DNA from 4 places in the Shinella sp. S4-D37 genome. Region 3 is predicted to be linked to each of the others. Evidence: predicted binding sites of a transcription regulator. Region 3 holds the regulator's gene; each other region holds the start of a gene.
What was found. The regulator PhoB, encoded in region 3, activates phosphate uptake and scavenging genes when phosphate is short. The targets are predictions, from matches to a motif close to TGTCATNNANCTGTCAT.
Positions count from the first base shown of each region.

Region 1: AB3G45_RS17225 (DUF47 domain-containing protein) is a predicted target of PhoB. The motif match lies at 1,460-1,476, and genes of this name have one in related genera.
Region 2: AB3G45_RS15640 (ceramide glucosyltransferase) is a predicted target of PhoB. The motif match lies at 1,893-1,909, and genes of this name have one in related genera.
Region 4: AB3G45_RS15045 (UDP-2,3-diacylglucosamine diphosphatase) is a predicted target of PhoB. The motif match lies at 1,774-1,790, and genes of this name have one in related genera.

Region 1 covers NZ_JBFNXL010000005.1:2,008,940-2,012,144, forward strand. The annotation lists gene AB3G45_RS17215 (TrkH family potassium uptake protein) at 1-716, shown strand, start outside; gene AB3G45_RS17220 (hypothetical protein) at 825-1,376, shown strand; gene AB3G45_RS17225 (DUF47 domain-containing protein) at 1,501-2,145, shown strand; gene AB3G45_RS17230 (anion permease) at 2,145-3,152, shown strand.
Region 2 covers NZ_JBFNXL010000005.1:1,697,279-1,700,483, reverse strand. The annotation lists gene AB3G45_RS15650 (NAD(P)/FAD-dependent oxidoreductase) at 1-1,130, shown strand, start outside; gene AB3G45_RS15645 (cysteine hydrolase family protein) at 1,217-1,762, shown strand; gene AB3G45_RS15640 (ceramide glucosyltransferase) at 1,983-3,134, shown strand; gene AB3G45_RS15635 (TetR/AcrR family transcriptional regulator) at 3,142-3,205, opposite strand, start outside.
Region 3 covers NZ_JBFNXL010000005.1:3,300,621-3,303,825, forward strand. The annotation lists gene AB3G45_RS23680 (GcrA family cell cycle regulator) at 167-703, shown strand; gene phoB (phosphate regulon transcriptional regulator PhoB) at 844-1,527, opposite strand; gene phoU (phosphate signaling complex protein PhoU) at 1,548-2,276, opposite strand; gene pstB (phosphate ABC transporter ATP-binding protein PstB) at 2,319-3,134, opposite strand; gene pstA (phosphate ABC transporter permease PstA) at 3,148-3,205, opposite strand, start outside.
Region 4 covers NZ_JBFNXL010000005.1:1,574,400-1,577,604, reverse strand. The annotation lists gene AB3G45_RS15050 (MFS transporter) at 1-774, opposite strand, end outside; gene AB3G45_RS15045 (UDP-2,3-diacylglucosamine diphosphatase) at 858-1,694, opposite strand; gene AB3G45_RS15040 (NADP-dependent malic enzyme) at 1,931-3,205, shown strand, end outside.

The DNA.
Region 1 (3,205 bases), 1.3 Mb from region 3:
CGCTCTCCAGCCTGCCCTTCTCGCTGCTCATCCTCTTCGTCGTGCGCGGGCGGCTCGATGCGTGGCGCGACCCGCAGATCCGCGTCTTCCTCGGCTATCTCGCGCTCTTCGCCGTCGCGGCGAGCGTGTTCCAGCGGCTGGAGAACGGCGTCAACTTCCACGAGGCGCTGGCCCATTCCTTCTTCACCGTGGCATCCATCCTGTCGACGACGGGCTTTGCCAGCGACGACTATACGCAATGGGGCCATTTCATCGTGGCGCTCGCCTTCGTCGCCACCTTCATGGGCGGCTGTTCGGGCTCGACGTCCGGGGGCCTCAAGGCCTATCGCCTGATCATCCTGTTCAATTTCATCCGCACCGGCCTCTACCGGCTGATCTATCCGGACGGCATCCATGCCGTGCGCTACGGCTCCATGACCGTCGACGCCGATTTCCAGCGCAGCGTCTTCCTGTTCTTCATCACCTATGTCGCGATCTCGGCGCTCGGGGCGATCCTGCTCGGCCTGATGGGCTACGACGTCCTGACGGCGATCTCGGCCGCTGCCACCTCGCTGTCGAATGTCGGCCCCGGCGTCACGCAGGCGATCGGGCCGGCCGGCACCTTCGCCGGTTTCCACGACGCGGCGCTCTACGTGCTCTCCCTCCTGATGCTGCTCGGCCGTCTCGAAATCCTGACCGTGCTCGTCATCCTGACCCCGCTCTTCTGGAAGAGCTGATTGCGGGCGACGCGGACGGCGTTCTTGACTGTTGCCATGCTTCTTCGCATCCTGCCGACCAACCGGCTGGAGGAAGACGGAATGTTCGTGTCGAAGTCCCTGTTGCGAATGGCCTTTATCGCCGCGCTCGCGCCCACGTTCGCCCTTGCCGGCCCGCTTGCGGACGCGGCCAGGAAGGCGGAGGAGCAGGCGGCTGCCGGCGACACGGTCGGCGCGCACACCACGATCCGCGACGCCTTCGGCGCCTTCGCCGCCACGCTGCCCTTCTCGATCGGCAAGGCCGTGTTCGTCTCGGCGGCGCCGGAAGGCTACGGCATGTATGCGGTGCGGCCGGAGGCAAGCTTCAAGGCCGGCGAGGCGCTGATCTCCTATGTCGAGCCGGTCGGCCTCACCTGGCGGCCGGCCGACGGCGGACTGCTCGAATCGCATTTCACCGTCGACCTGGAACTGCTCGACCCGAAGGGCACGGTGCTGGCCGAGCAGAAGGCCTTCGGCTCCTTCGACTTCAAGGGCAGCGTGCGCAACCAGGAGGTCTTCGCCAAGCTGACGCTCAATCTCAGCGGCCCGCCGGCCGGCGACTATGTGCTGCGCTATCGCTTCCGCGATGCGGCAAGCGGGGCGGTCGCGATCAGCGAGCAGCCCTTCAAGATCGTTCCCTGAGCGGGCCGCGGCCCGTTTACCGCAACTGCAACAGAATTGTGACAAGCGCGAATCAGCGCTTTTCAGCGGATAGGCGGTCAATTATGACAGCGGCATGACAACCCCAGCCACGTAAGGGGCACCCATGCTTTCGCTGTTTCGCAAACTCATGCCGCGCGAGGATCGTTTCTTCGATCTCTTCGAGCAACATTCCCGCACCGTCGTCGGCGCCGCCGAGGCGCTCCAGGCGCTCCTTGCCGGCGGGCCGGAGATGGAAAGACACTGCAACCGCATCGTCGAACTGGAAGACAAGGCCGACGACATCACGCGGGAAGTGCTGCTCGCCGTGCGCCGCAGCTTCATCACCCCCTTCGACCGCGGCGACATCAAGGACCTGATCCAGTCGATGGACGACGCCATCGACATGATGCACAAGACGGTCAAGACCATCCGCCTCTACGAGCAGACGAGCTTCCAGCCCGGCATGCAGGAGATGGGCGAGGTCATCGTCAAGGCCGCCCATCTCGTCGCCGAGGCCATTCCGCTGCTCGACAAGGTGGGCGTGCATGCCGGCCGCCTCAGCGCGATCGCCGAGGAGGTCACCCGCGTCGAGGGCCGCTCGGACGAATTGCACGACCAGGGCCTGAAGGACCTCTTCCGGCAATATGGCAAGACCGACCCGATGGCCTATATCATCGGCAGCGAGATCTATGGCGAACTGGAGAAGGTCGTCGACCGTTTCGAGGACGTCGCCAATGAAATCAGCGGTATCGTGATCGAGAACGTCTGATGGACGCCTCCCTCGCCTTCCCGCTGCTCGTCGGCCTCGTCGGCATCGCGCTGCTGTTCGATTTCCTGAACGGCCTGCACGATGCGGCGAACTCGATCGCCACGATCGTCTCGACGCGCGTGCTGCGCCCGCAATATGCCGTCATGTGGGCGGCTTTCTTCAATTTCATCGCCTTCCTGTTCTTCGGCCTGCATGTCGCCGAGACGCTCGGCAAGGGCATCATCGATCCCGGCATCGTCAGCCCGCTCGTCATCTTCGCGGCGCTGATGGGCGCGATCATCTGGAACGTCGTCACCTGGATCTTCGGCATCCCCTCCTCCTCCTCGCACGCCCTCATCGGCGGCCTGGTGGGCGCGGGCCTTGCCAAGGCGGGCTTCGACGCCGTCGTGTGGGGCGGCCTCATCAAGACGGCGAGCGCCATCTTCCTGTCGCCCGCCTTCGGCTTCCTGCTCGCGCTGATCCTCGTGCTCGTCGTCTCCTGGCTCTTCGTGCGCCAGACGCCGTTTGCCGTCGACCGCACCTTCCGCGTCATGCAGTTCGTCTCGGCCTCGCTCTATTCGCTCGGCCACGGCGGCAACGACGCGCAGAAGACCATGGGCATCATCGCCGTGCTGCTCTATTCGCAGGGCTATCTCGGCGGGGAGTTTTATGTCCCCTTCTGGGTGGTCATCACCTGCCAGGCGGCCATGGCGCTCGGCACGCTGATGGGTGGCTGGCGCATCGTGCACACGATGGGCTCCAAGATCACCCGCCTCAATCCGATGCAGGGCTTCTGCGCGGAAACCGGCGGGGCGATCACCCTCTTCGCCGCCACCTGGCTCGGCATCCCGGTCTCCACCACGCACACGATCACCGGCGCGATCATCGGCGTCGGCGCCGCGCGGCGCGTCACGGCCGTGCGCTGGGGCATCGCCGGCAACATCGTCGTCGCCTGGATCGTCACGCTGCCGTCCGCCGCCGCGATCTCCGCCCTCTTCTACCTCGTCATCGACGCCATCGCCGGTTGAGGTGACCGCAAACGGAAACGGCGGAAGCGCTGCCGCTTCCGCCGTTTTTCGTC
Region 2 (3,205 bases), 1.6 Mb from region 3:
ACCATGACGTCATCATCGTCGGCGCCGGCATTTCCGGGGCGCTTGTGGCCCATGCGCTGGCGGACGGACGGCGCTCCATCCTCGTCGTCGACCGGCGCGTCCCCGTGCACGGCAGCACGCTTGCCAGCACCGCGATGATCCAGCACGAGATCGACATCCCCCTCTCCCGGCTCTCGCAGATGATCGGCGCGCCAAAAGCCCGCCGCGCCTGGCAGCGCTCGGCCCGCGCCGTCGAGCGCCTCAGCGAGACCGTCGCCGATCTCGGCCTGTCCTGCGGCTTCGCGCGCAAGCAGACGCTGTTCCTCGCCGGCGACGTCTATGGCCACAGGGCCCTTGCGGCCGAGGTCGAGGCCCGCCGCGCCGCCGGCATCGCGGCCGATTATCTGGACGCCGCCACCCTTGCCGAACGCTTTTCCATCCAGCGCACCGGCGCCATCCTCAGCGATATCTCCGCCGCGGCGAACCCGGCCCAGATGGCGGCCGGCATCCTGCGCGCGGCGATGGCGCGCGGCGTGGAGCTTGCCAGCCCGCTCGAAATCACCGACCTGCGCGCGACGGGCGACCGCGTCTTCCTGGCGACTTCCGACGGCCGGATCCTGTCTGCCGGCCATGCCGTGTTCTGCTCGGGCTACGAATTCCTGGAGGCCGTCGCCGACAGGGAGCACGCCATCGTCTCCACCTGGGCGCTCGCGACGCCGCCCGGCACCCCGCTGCCGCACTGGCTGAAGGACTGCATCGTCTGGGAGGGAGCCGATCCCTACCTCTATCTCCGCCGCACGCGCGACGGGCGACTGATCGTCGGCGGCGAGGACGAGGACAGCGCCGAGGCCTACGCCTCCGCGACGAAGCTGCGGAAGAAGGCGGCGGCCATCCGCCGCAAGGCCGAGGCCGTGCTCGGCCTTGCCCTGCCCGAGCCGGACCATGTCTGGGCCGCCCCCTTCGGCACCACCCGCACCGGCCTGCCGCTGATCGGCCGCGTGCCGGGCCTCGAAAACGTCTTCGCCGTCATGGGCTTCGGCGGCAACGGCATCACCTTCAGCCAGATCGCCGCCGAGATCGTCGCGGCCGAGATCGCCGGCCATGCCGATGCGGATGCCGACCTCTTCGCCTTCCGCGGCCGGCCGGCCTGACGCCGCCGCGGCAAATTCGCCGTTGCGAAATCGCGTCCGGCGGCGGAACCCCCCCCCGCATCAATCGCGAACGCAAGGGAGCCGCCATGAGCAAGCGCGCCATCATCATCGTCGACCTCCAGAAGGACTATCTTTCCTCCGGCAGCTTCGCGCTGACCGGCATCGATGCCGCCGCCGCCAATGCCGCGCGCATCGTCGAGGCCGGGCGTGGCCGGGGCGACCGGATCGTCCATGTCCACCACATTGCCACGGACGCCGCCTCGCCGCTCTTCGCGCCGGGCACCGAGGGCATCCAGCCGATCCCGGCCGTCACGCCGCGAGAGGACGACACGGTCATCGTCAAGAACTACCCGAATTCCTTCCGCGAGACGGCGCTCGACGAGACGCTGCGGGCGGGCGGCATCGAGGATGTGGTGGTCGTCGGCGCGATGAGCGACGTGTGCATCGACGCGACGGCGCGCGCCGCCGCCGACCTCGGCTACAATCTCACGGTGGTGCACGATGCCTGCGCCACGCGCGACAAGGCCTTCGGCGATTCGCGCGTCCCCGCCGCCCAGGTCCACGCCACCATCATGTCGGCGCTGGAATTCGGCTACGGCAAGGTCACCACCACCGCCGACTTCCTGGCGTAGCCCTGAGACGGCAGGGCGATGCCGTCTGGAGTTCGAGATCGCCTTTCCTCCCTTCTCCCCGCCGGGGAGAAGGGGATGTGGCGACGGTTCCTTCCCATACCGCGCGCCGCCAAAACCCATCCAACCCGCCCGTCATTCGCCTGTCATGCGACAATGGTGTCTCTTCCCGCGTGAATGCACCCCGGCGGCCGCGATCCGGCGCCCAGCGGAGTACGCGTGAATGGATACGGCTCAGGCCCTGGCCCTTGCCTCGGGCGCCCTCGTCGCCACCAATCTCCTCAGCATCCTCATCGCCGGCCGGCGGCTGAAGCCGACGGATGCGGCGCCGCCCGAGATCGAGGAAACGCCGCCCGTCTCCGTCGTCATCCCCGTGCGCGGCATCGAGAATTTTTCCGCCGAGACGCTGGAGCGCGCCTTCCGCCTCACCTGGCCGGACTACGAGCTTCTGTTCTGCGTCGCCCATTGCGGCGACCCCATCGTGCCGCTGATCGAGGCGACGGCCGCCGCCCATCCGCATGTCGCCGCGCGCATCCTCGTCGGCGACGACCGCATCGGCGCCAATCCGAAGCTCAACAATTGCGTCAAGGGCTGGCAGGCGGCGCGGCACGACTGGGTGGTGCTCGCCGATTCGAACGTCCTGATGCCGCCGAACTATATCCGGCACCTGATGGGCGGCTGGCGCAGCGATTCGGGCCTCGTCTGCTCGACGCCGCTCGGCTCGCGCCCGGACGGCTTCTGGGCCGAGGTGGAATGCATGTTCCTCAACACCCAGCAGGCGCGCTGGCAATATGCCGGCGAGGCGCTCGGCCTCGGTTTCGCGCAGGGCAAGAGCATGCTCTGGTACAAGCCGATGCTCGATGCCAATGGCGGCATCCAGGCGCTGAATGCCGAGATCGCCGAGGACGCCGCCTCCACCAAGCTCGTCAGCCGGCTCGGCCTCAAGGTGCACCTCGTCTCCTCGCCCTTCGAGCAGCCGCTCGGCCGGCGCTCCGGGCAGGAGGTCTGGTCGCGCCAGGGCCGCTGGTCGCGCCTGCGCCGCGTCACCTTCCCCGCCTTCTTCACGCCGGAAATCCTGCTCGGCGCCGTCCCGCCGCTGCTTCTCATACTCGCGGCGGTGCTGACGGACGATATGCCGCTCCTGCCCGCCGTGCTTGCCGTGCTTGCCGGCCTCTACCTTCCCGAGACCGCCCTTGCCCTGGCCAAGGGCTGGCGGCTTTCCGTCTGGTCGGTGCCGGCGATGATGGTGCGGGACGTCATGATGCCGGCCATCTGGCTGCGCGCCTGGATCGGCGGCGCCATCGACTGGCGCGGCAACACGATGACGATCGGGACGAATGCCTGCGAGCTGAAAGAGGCACCGGCGGGGCCGTAGGCGCCCCTCAGGCGTTGACGCGCAGCCCATCCAGCAGCGTGCGGAACCCCCTGACGGCGCGCTTCGAGGTG
Region 3 (3,205 bases):
CCAGCGACTCTTGTCACAGAGTCCCCCGGTCTCTAGGTTAAGGACCAATTACTAGACTGCATGCGGCGGAACTAGTCAGCAAGAGAGTTAGGGCGCTCAGGTTCCGGACCCGTCCGGAGCACGACGAGGGATTCCCGCATCCTGGGCGCCGAGCGGAGACGAAAACATGAACTGGACAGACGAGCGCGTTGAGAAACTCAAGAAGCTCTGGAGCGAGGGCCTGAGCGCGAGCCAGATCGCGGCGCAGCTCGGCGGCGTCAGCCGCAACGCCGTCATCGGCAAGGTGCACCGGCTGAACCTGCCCGGCCGCGCCAAGGCCGGCGGCACCCAGGCCGCGGCCCGCCCGAAGCGTCCGGCCCCGGCGACGCCGCGCCCGTCGACCTTCGCAGCCCGCCCCGTCGCCGCCCGCGCCGTCGTCCGTCCCACCGGCAACACCATTGCCAAGGAAGAGATCGACGTCGATTTCGAAGCCCAGGTCGAAACCCTTCCGGTTCCGGCCAACGGCAACAACGTGGTCGTGCCGATGTCGCGGCGGCTGGAGCTGACCCAACTCACCGAGCGCACCTGCAAGTGGCCGATCGGCGACCCGCTCAACGACGACTTCCATTTCTGCGGCAACGAGTCCCCGGACAACTCGCCCTACTGCACCTACCACCAGCGCCTCGCCTACCAGCCCTCGGCCGAACGCCGCCGGATGCGGTAGGTTTTCCACGGCAGAACATGCGATGCGGGCCCGGAAGGGCCTGTTTTCGTTTGGGACGCGGGATGAGGGGCGGACGGCACCCCGGAACGCAAACAGGCCCCTGAGGGCCCATTTCCGTCCTTGGGAGGAATCCCGTTCGCTCAGGCTTCCAGCGAATAACCGGCGCCGCGGACCGTACGGATGACGTCCTGCATGTTGGCGAAGTTGAGCGCCTTGCGCAGGCGCCCGACATGCACGTCGACGGTGCGCTCGTCGACATAGATGTCGTGCCCCCAGACGCCGTCGAGAAGCTGCGAGCGCGAGAAGACGCGGCCAGGCGAAGTCATCAGGAACTCCAGCAGGCGGAACTCCGTCGGACCGAGGCGGACCTCGCGGGTGCGGCGATGGACCCGATGGGTCTCGCGGTCGAGTTCGATATCGCCGCAGCGCAGCACGGTCGAAACCACCTCGGGCTTGGCCCGGCGCAGCATCGCCCTGACGCGGGCGACGAGTTCCGGCGTCGAGAAGGGCTTTACGACATAGTCGTCCGCGCCGGTGGCAAGGCCGCGCACCCGCTCGCTCTCCTCGCCGCGCGCCGTCAGCATGATGATCGGCAGGCGCTCGGTTTCCGGGCGCTGGCGCAGGCGCCGGCACAGTTCGATGCCGGAGACGCCCGGAAGCATCCAGTCGAGGATGAGGAGGTCCGGCATGCGCTCCTGCAGGCGCATCTCGGCCTCGTCACCGGAGAGGATCGTATCGACCTCGAAACCTTCCGCTTCCAGATTGTAGCGGAGGAGGACGCTAAGCGCCTCCTCGTCTTCCACGACGGCAATTCTGGGCACCATGAAGCTGAACCCTACTCTGTTTACTCGGACGCGTCGGCAACGCCGGCCGCGACAACGGAGGTCGAGGTGTCGTCCTTCGGACGCTCGCCCTCCGGCTGCGAGCCGGTCGCCATGTAGTAGATGGTTTCGGCGATGTTGGTCGCGTGGTCGCCGATACGCTCGATGTTCTTGGCGCAGAACAGGAGATGCGTGCAGGGCGTGATGTTACGCGGGTCTTCCATCATATAGGTCAGGAGTTCGCGGAACAGCGAGGTGTAGATCGCGTCGATCTCATCGTCACGCTCGCGGATGGCTTTCGCCTTCTCGATCGAGCGGGTGGCGTAGACGTCGAGCACTTCCTTCAGCTGCATCAGCGCCAGTTCGGCAAGATGCTCCAGGCCGCGGGTGAGCTTGCGGGGCATGCCCGAGCTCTGCACGGCGATGACGCGCTTGGCGGTGTTCTTGCCGAGGTCGCCGACACGCTCCAGCTCGGCGGCGATGCGGATCGCGCCCATGATCTCGCGCAGGTCCGCGGCCATCGGCTGGCGCTTGGCGATGGTGACGATCGCCTTGTCGTTGATCTGGCGTTCGGCCGTGTCGAGGATGACGTCCTCGGAGATGACCTTCTGGGCCAGCGCCGCATCCGTCGTGACGAGGGCGCGGACGGAATCGGCGACCATCTGCTCGGCGGTGCCGCCCATTTCGGAGATGCGGCGGGAGAGGTACTTCAGTTCTTCGTCGTAGATGGAGACGATATGGGTCGATGACATGGCTTTGTCCTTGATGCGCTCGGGTTCAGGTAAGACGGGGCGTCAGCCGAAGCGGCCCATGATGTAGTCCTGCGTGCGCTGGTCGTCCGGGTTGGTGAACATCTTGTCGGTGTCGTTCTCCTCCACGAGGTTGCCGAGGTGGAACATGGCGGTGCGCTGCGAAACGCGGGCCGCCTGCTGCATCGAGTGCGTCACGATGACGATGGTGAAGTTGGCGCGCAGCTCGTGGATCAGCTCCTCGACCTTGGCGGTGGCGATCGGGTCGAGCGCCGAGCAGGGCTCGTCCATCAGGATGACTTCCGGGCTGACCGCCACGGCGCGGGCGATGCACAGGCGCTGCTGCTGGCCGCCGGAAAGGCCGGTGCCGCCTTCCTGCAGGCGGTCCTTCACCTCGTTCCACAGACCCGCCTTCTGCAGGCTCTGCTCGACGATGGCGTCCATCTCGGCCTTGGTCTTGGCAAGGCCGTGGATGCGCGGGCCGTAGGCGACGTTCTCGTAGATCGACTTGGGGAACGGGTTCGGCTTCTGGAAGACCATGCCGACACGGGCGCGCAGCTCCACGACGTCGATCGCCGGATCGTAGATATCGTCCGTGTCGAGCGTGATGCGGCCGGTGACGCGGCAGCCGTCGATCGTGTCGTTCATGCGGTTCAGCGTGCGCAGGAACGTCGACTTGCCGCAGCCGGACGGGCCGATGAGCGCCGTCACGGTGTTTTCACGGACGTTCAGGTTGACGTCGTAGAGGGCGCGCTTGTCGCCGTAGTAGACCGACACGTCCTTGCCGATCATCTTGTAGGAAATGTCGTTCATTTTCTTGTCCAGCGCTTTCTCGACTGCTGCTTCTGACATCATGTTCATAGGATCGATCCTTCTACCAGCGCCGTTCGAAACGGCGGCGCAACAGGATGGCGCCGACATTCATGAGGATG
Region 4 (3,205 bases), 1.7 Mb from region 3:
GCTCCACAGGATGCCGACATCGACGCCGCTGAACCCCATCTTCTGCCAGTAGATCGCCGAGAAGGCGAACAGCATGGCGTGGCTCGCATTGACCAGCGAGACGCCGACCAGCATGAACTGCACGTCCGCCTGCCGCAGCGTGCTCTTCGTCGGCATGGTGGCGATCGCCGCGATGGGCGACGGGCGGCGCGGCTTGCCGATCTTCGGCGCGATCACCGCGCCGAGCACGGTCAGAACGAAGCCGGCGGCCATGGCCGGCAGCACCATGGCCCCGCCGTAGAGCCCGGCGAGCCACCCGCCGATCATCGTCGCGACGATGAAGGCGAGCGAGCCCCAGAGCCGCATCCTGCCGTAGTCGAAATTCCAGCGCCGCACGCCCGACAGCATGATCGCCTCGGTGATCGGCACATAGGGCGAATAGACGGCGCCCTGCAGCGCATAGAGCAGCAGCACCGGCCAGAAGGACCCGGTCGCAAACAGGGCGAGCGCCGTTAGAAGCGACAGGAGCCCCGACCAGAGCAGCACGATCGAGCGCTCGCCGAGCCGGTCCGCGATGATGCCGGCCACCGGCGCGGTGAAGACGCGCACGAACATCGGCACGGCAAGGACGATGCCGATCTGGAAATCGCTCATCGACAGCGTTTCCAGCCAGACCGGAAAGAACGGCAGCGCGATGCCGTTGACCATCATCGGCGCGCAGAAGACGAGGGCGATGCGCGCGGCGAAGAACGGCGGCGCGCCGGCGGTCACGGTAAAACCGGAGGGGGCATTCATGGATGGGGAACCTGATTGGAACGCCCACCGCTCTAGCATGACGATGTACGTACGCCAATCCGCTATTTCTGCCCGCCGCCGGCTTACGCCGCCTCCGGCGTGCGGACCCCGATCGCCGGCATCTGGCGCGAGACCGGAACCACCTCGGCGGGCGCCGCCGCCAGCTTCTGCCAGGTGATCAGCTCCATCTCGCCGTCGTGATGCTCAGCGATCGCCGTGCAGCTTTCCACCCAGTCGCCGCTGTTGATGTAGCGGATGCCGTCGATCTCGGTGATGACGGCGTGGTGGATATGGCCGCAGATCACGCCGTCGGCGTCGTGGCGCCGCGCCTCCTCGACGACCACCTTCTGGAATTCGCCGATGAAGTTCACCGCCGTCTTGACCTGCTGCTTGGCCCAGGAGGAGAACGACCAGTACGGCAGGCCGAGCCGGCGGCGGATGGCGGCGAAGACGACGTTGATGGCGATGGCCGCGTCATAGGCCCAGTCGCCGAGATAGGCGACGACGCGGGCATGGCGCACGACGACGTCGAACTCGTCGCCGTGCAGCACGAGATAGCGCTTGCCGTCGGCCGCCTCGTGGATGATGCGGTCGGCCACTTCCACGCCGCCGAAATGGGTGCCGGGGAACGCGCGCAGGAATTCGTCGTGGTTGCCGGGAATGTAGATGATGCGCGTGCCCTTGCGCGCCTTGCGCAGGAGTTTTTGCGTCACGTCGTTGAAGGCCTGCGGCCAGTACCAGTTGCGCTTCAGGCGCCAGCCGTCGACGATGTCGCCGACGAGCACGATGGTCTCGGCTTCGTGATGCCGCAGGAAATCGATCAGGAAATCCGCCTTGGCCGCCTTCGATCCCAGATGCACGTCCGAGATGAACAGCGTGCGGAAGTGGCGGACATTGGGGTCGGCAAGGGTCGCAGTCATGCGTCTTTACTCCGGGTGGCCGGCCGCCGCGGTGGTCGTCGGAAAGGGCGGCTTTCATCCCGTTGAAAACCAGACTCCTGTTTCAGATTGATGACACACCTATGCCTTTTTCGATGGCAAATAGGCATTGCACAGACCGCTGATTGCGGCTTTATGGAAGACTCGGAAAACTTCACGGCGCGGCGGTTTCGCAGAACGAAGGGTCGCAACGAAAACAGCATATGGCAGGGAGCATCATGAGCACGGGTGACAAATCGCGGACGCAGGACGGTCCGGCAAGCGGCGACATCGACCAGCAGGCCCTCTTCTTCCACCGCCACCCCCGTCCCGGCAAGCTCGAGATCAACCCGACCAAGCCGCTCGGCAACCAGCGCGACCTGGCGCTCGCCTATTCGCCCGGCGTCGCCGCGCCCTGCCTTGCCATCCGCGACGATCCCAACACCGCTGCCGACTACACCGCGCGCGCCAACCTCGTCGCCGTCGTCTCCAACGGCACGGCCGTGCTCGGCCTCGGCAATATCGGCCCCCTCGCCTCCAAGCCCGTGATGGAAGGCAAGGCGGTGCTCTTCAAGAAGTTCGCCGGCATCGACGTCTTCGACATCGAGATCGACGCGCCGACGGTCGACGAGATGGTCAATGTCGTCTCCGCGCTGGAGCCGACCTTCGGCGGCATCAACCTGGAAGACATCAAGGCGCCGGAATGCTTTGAAGTCGAGCGCCAGCTGCGCGAAAAGATGGACATCCCCGTCTTCCACGACGACCAGCACGGCACGGCGATCATCGTGGCCGCCGCGGTCCTCAACGGCCTGGAGCTCGCCGGCAAGGCGCTGTCGGAGGCCAAGATCGTCGCCTCGGGCGCAGGCGCGGCCGCGCTCGCCTGTCTCAACCAGCTCGTCTCGCTCGGCGCGCAGGTCGAGAACATCTGGGTGCACGACATCGAGGGCGTGGTCTACAAGGGCCGCGAGGCCCTGATGGACCAGTGGAAGAGCGTCTATGCGCAGGAGACGGACAAGCGCCAGCTCTCCGAGACCATCGACGGCGCGGACGTCTTCCTCGGCCTGTCGGCCGCCGGCGTGCTGAAGCCGGAACTGCTCGCCCGCATGGCGGAAAAGCCGCTGATCATGGCGCTCGCCAACCCGACGCCGGAGATCATGCCCGAGGAGGCGCGCGCCGCCCGCCCGGACGCGATGATCTGCACCGGCCGCTCGGACTTCCCCAACCAGGTCAACAACGTCCTCTGCTTCCCCTACATCTTCCGCGGCGCGCTCGATTGCGGCGCGCGCACGATCAACGAGGAGATGAAGATGGCCGCCGTGCGCGCCATCGCCTCTCTCGCGCGCGAGGAAGTCTCCGACGTCGCCGCCCGCGCCTATTCCGGCGACACGCCGAGCTTCGGCCCGAACTACCTGATCCCCTCGCCCTTCGACCAGCGCCTCATCCTGCGCATCGCGCCGGCCGTCGCGCGCGCGGCGGCGGAAACCGGCGTGGCGACGCGCCCGATCACCGATTTC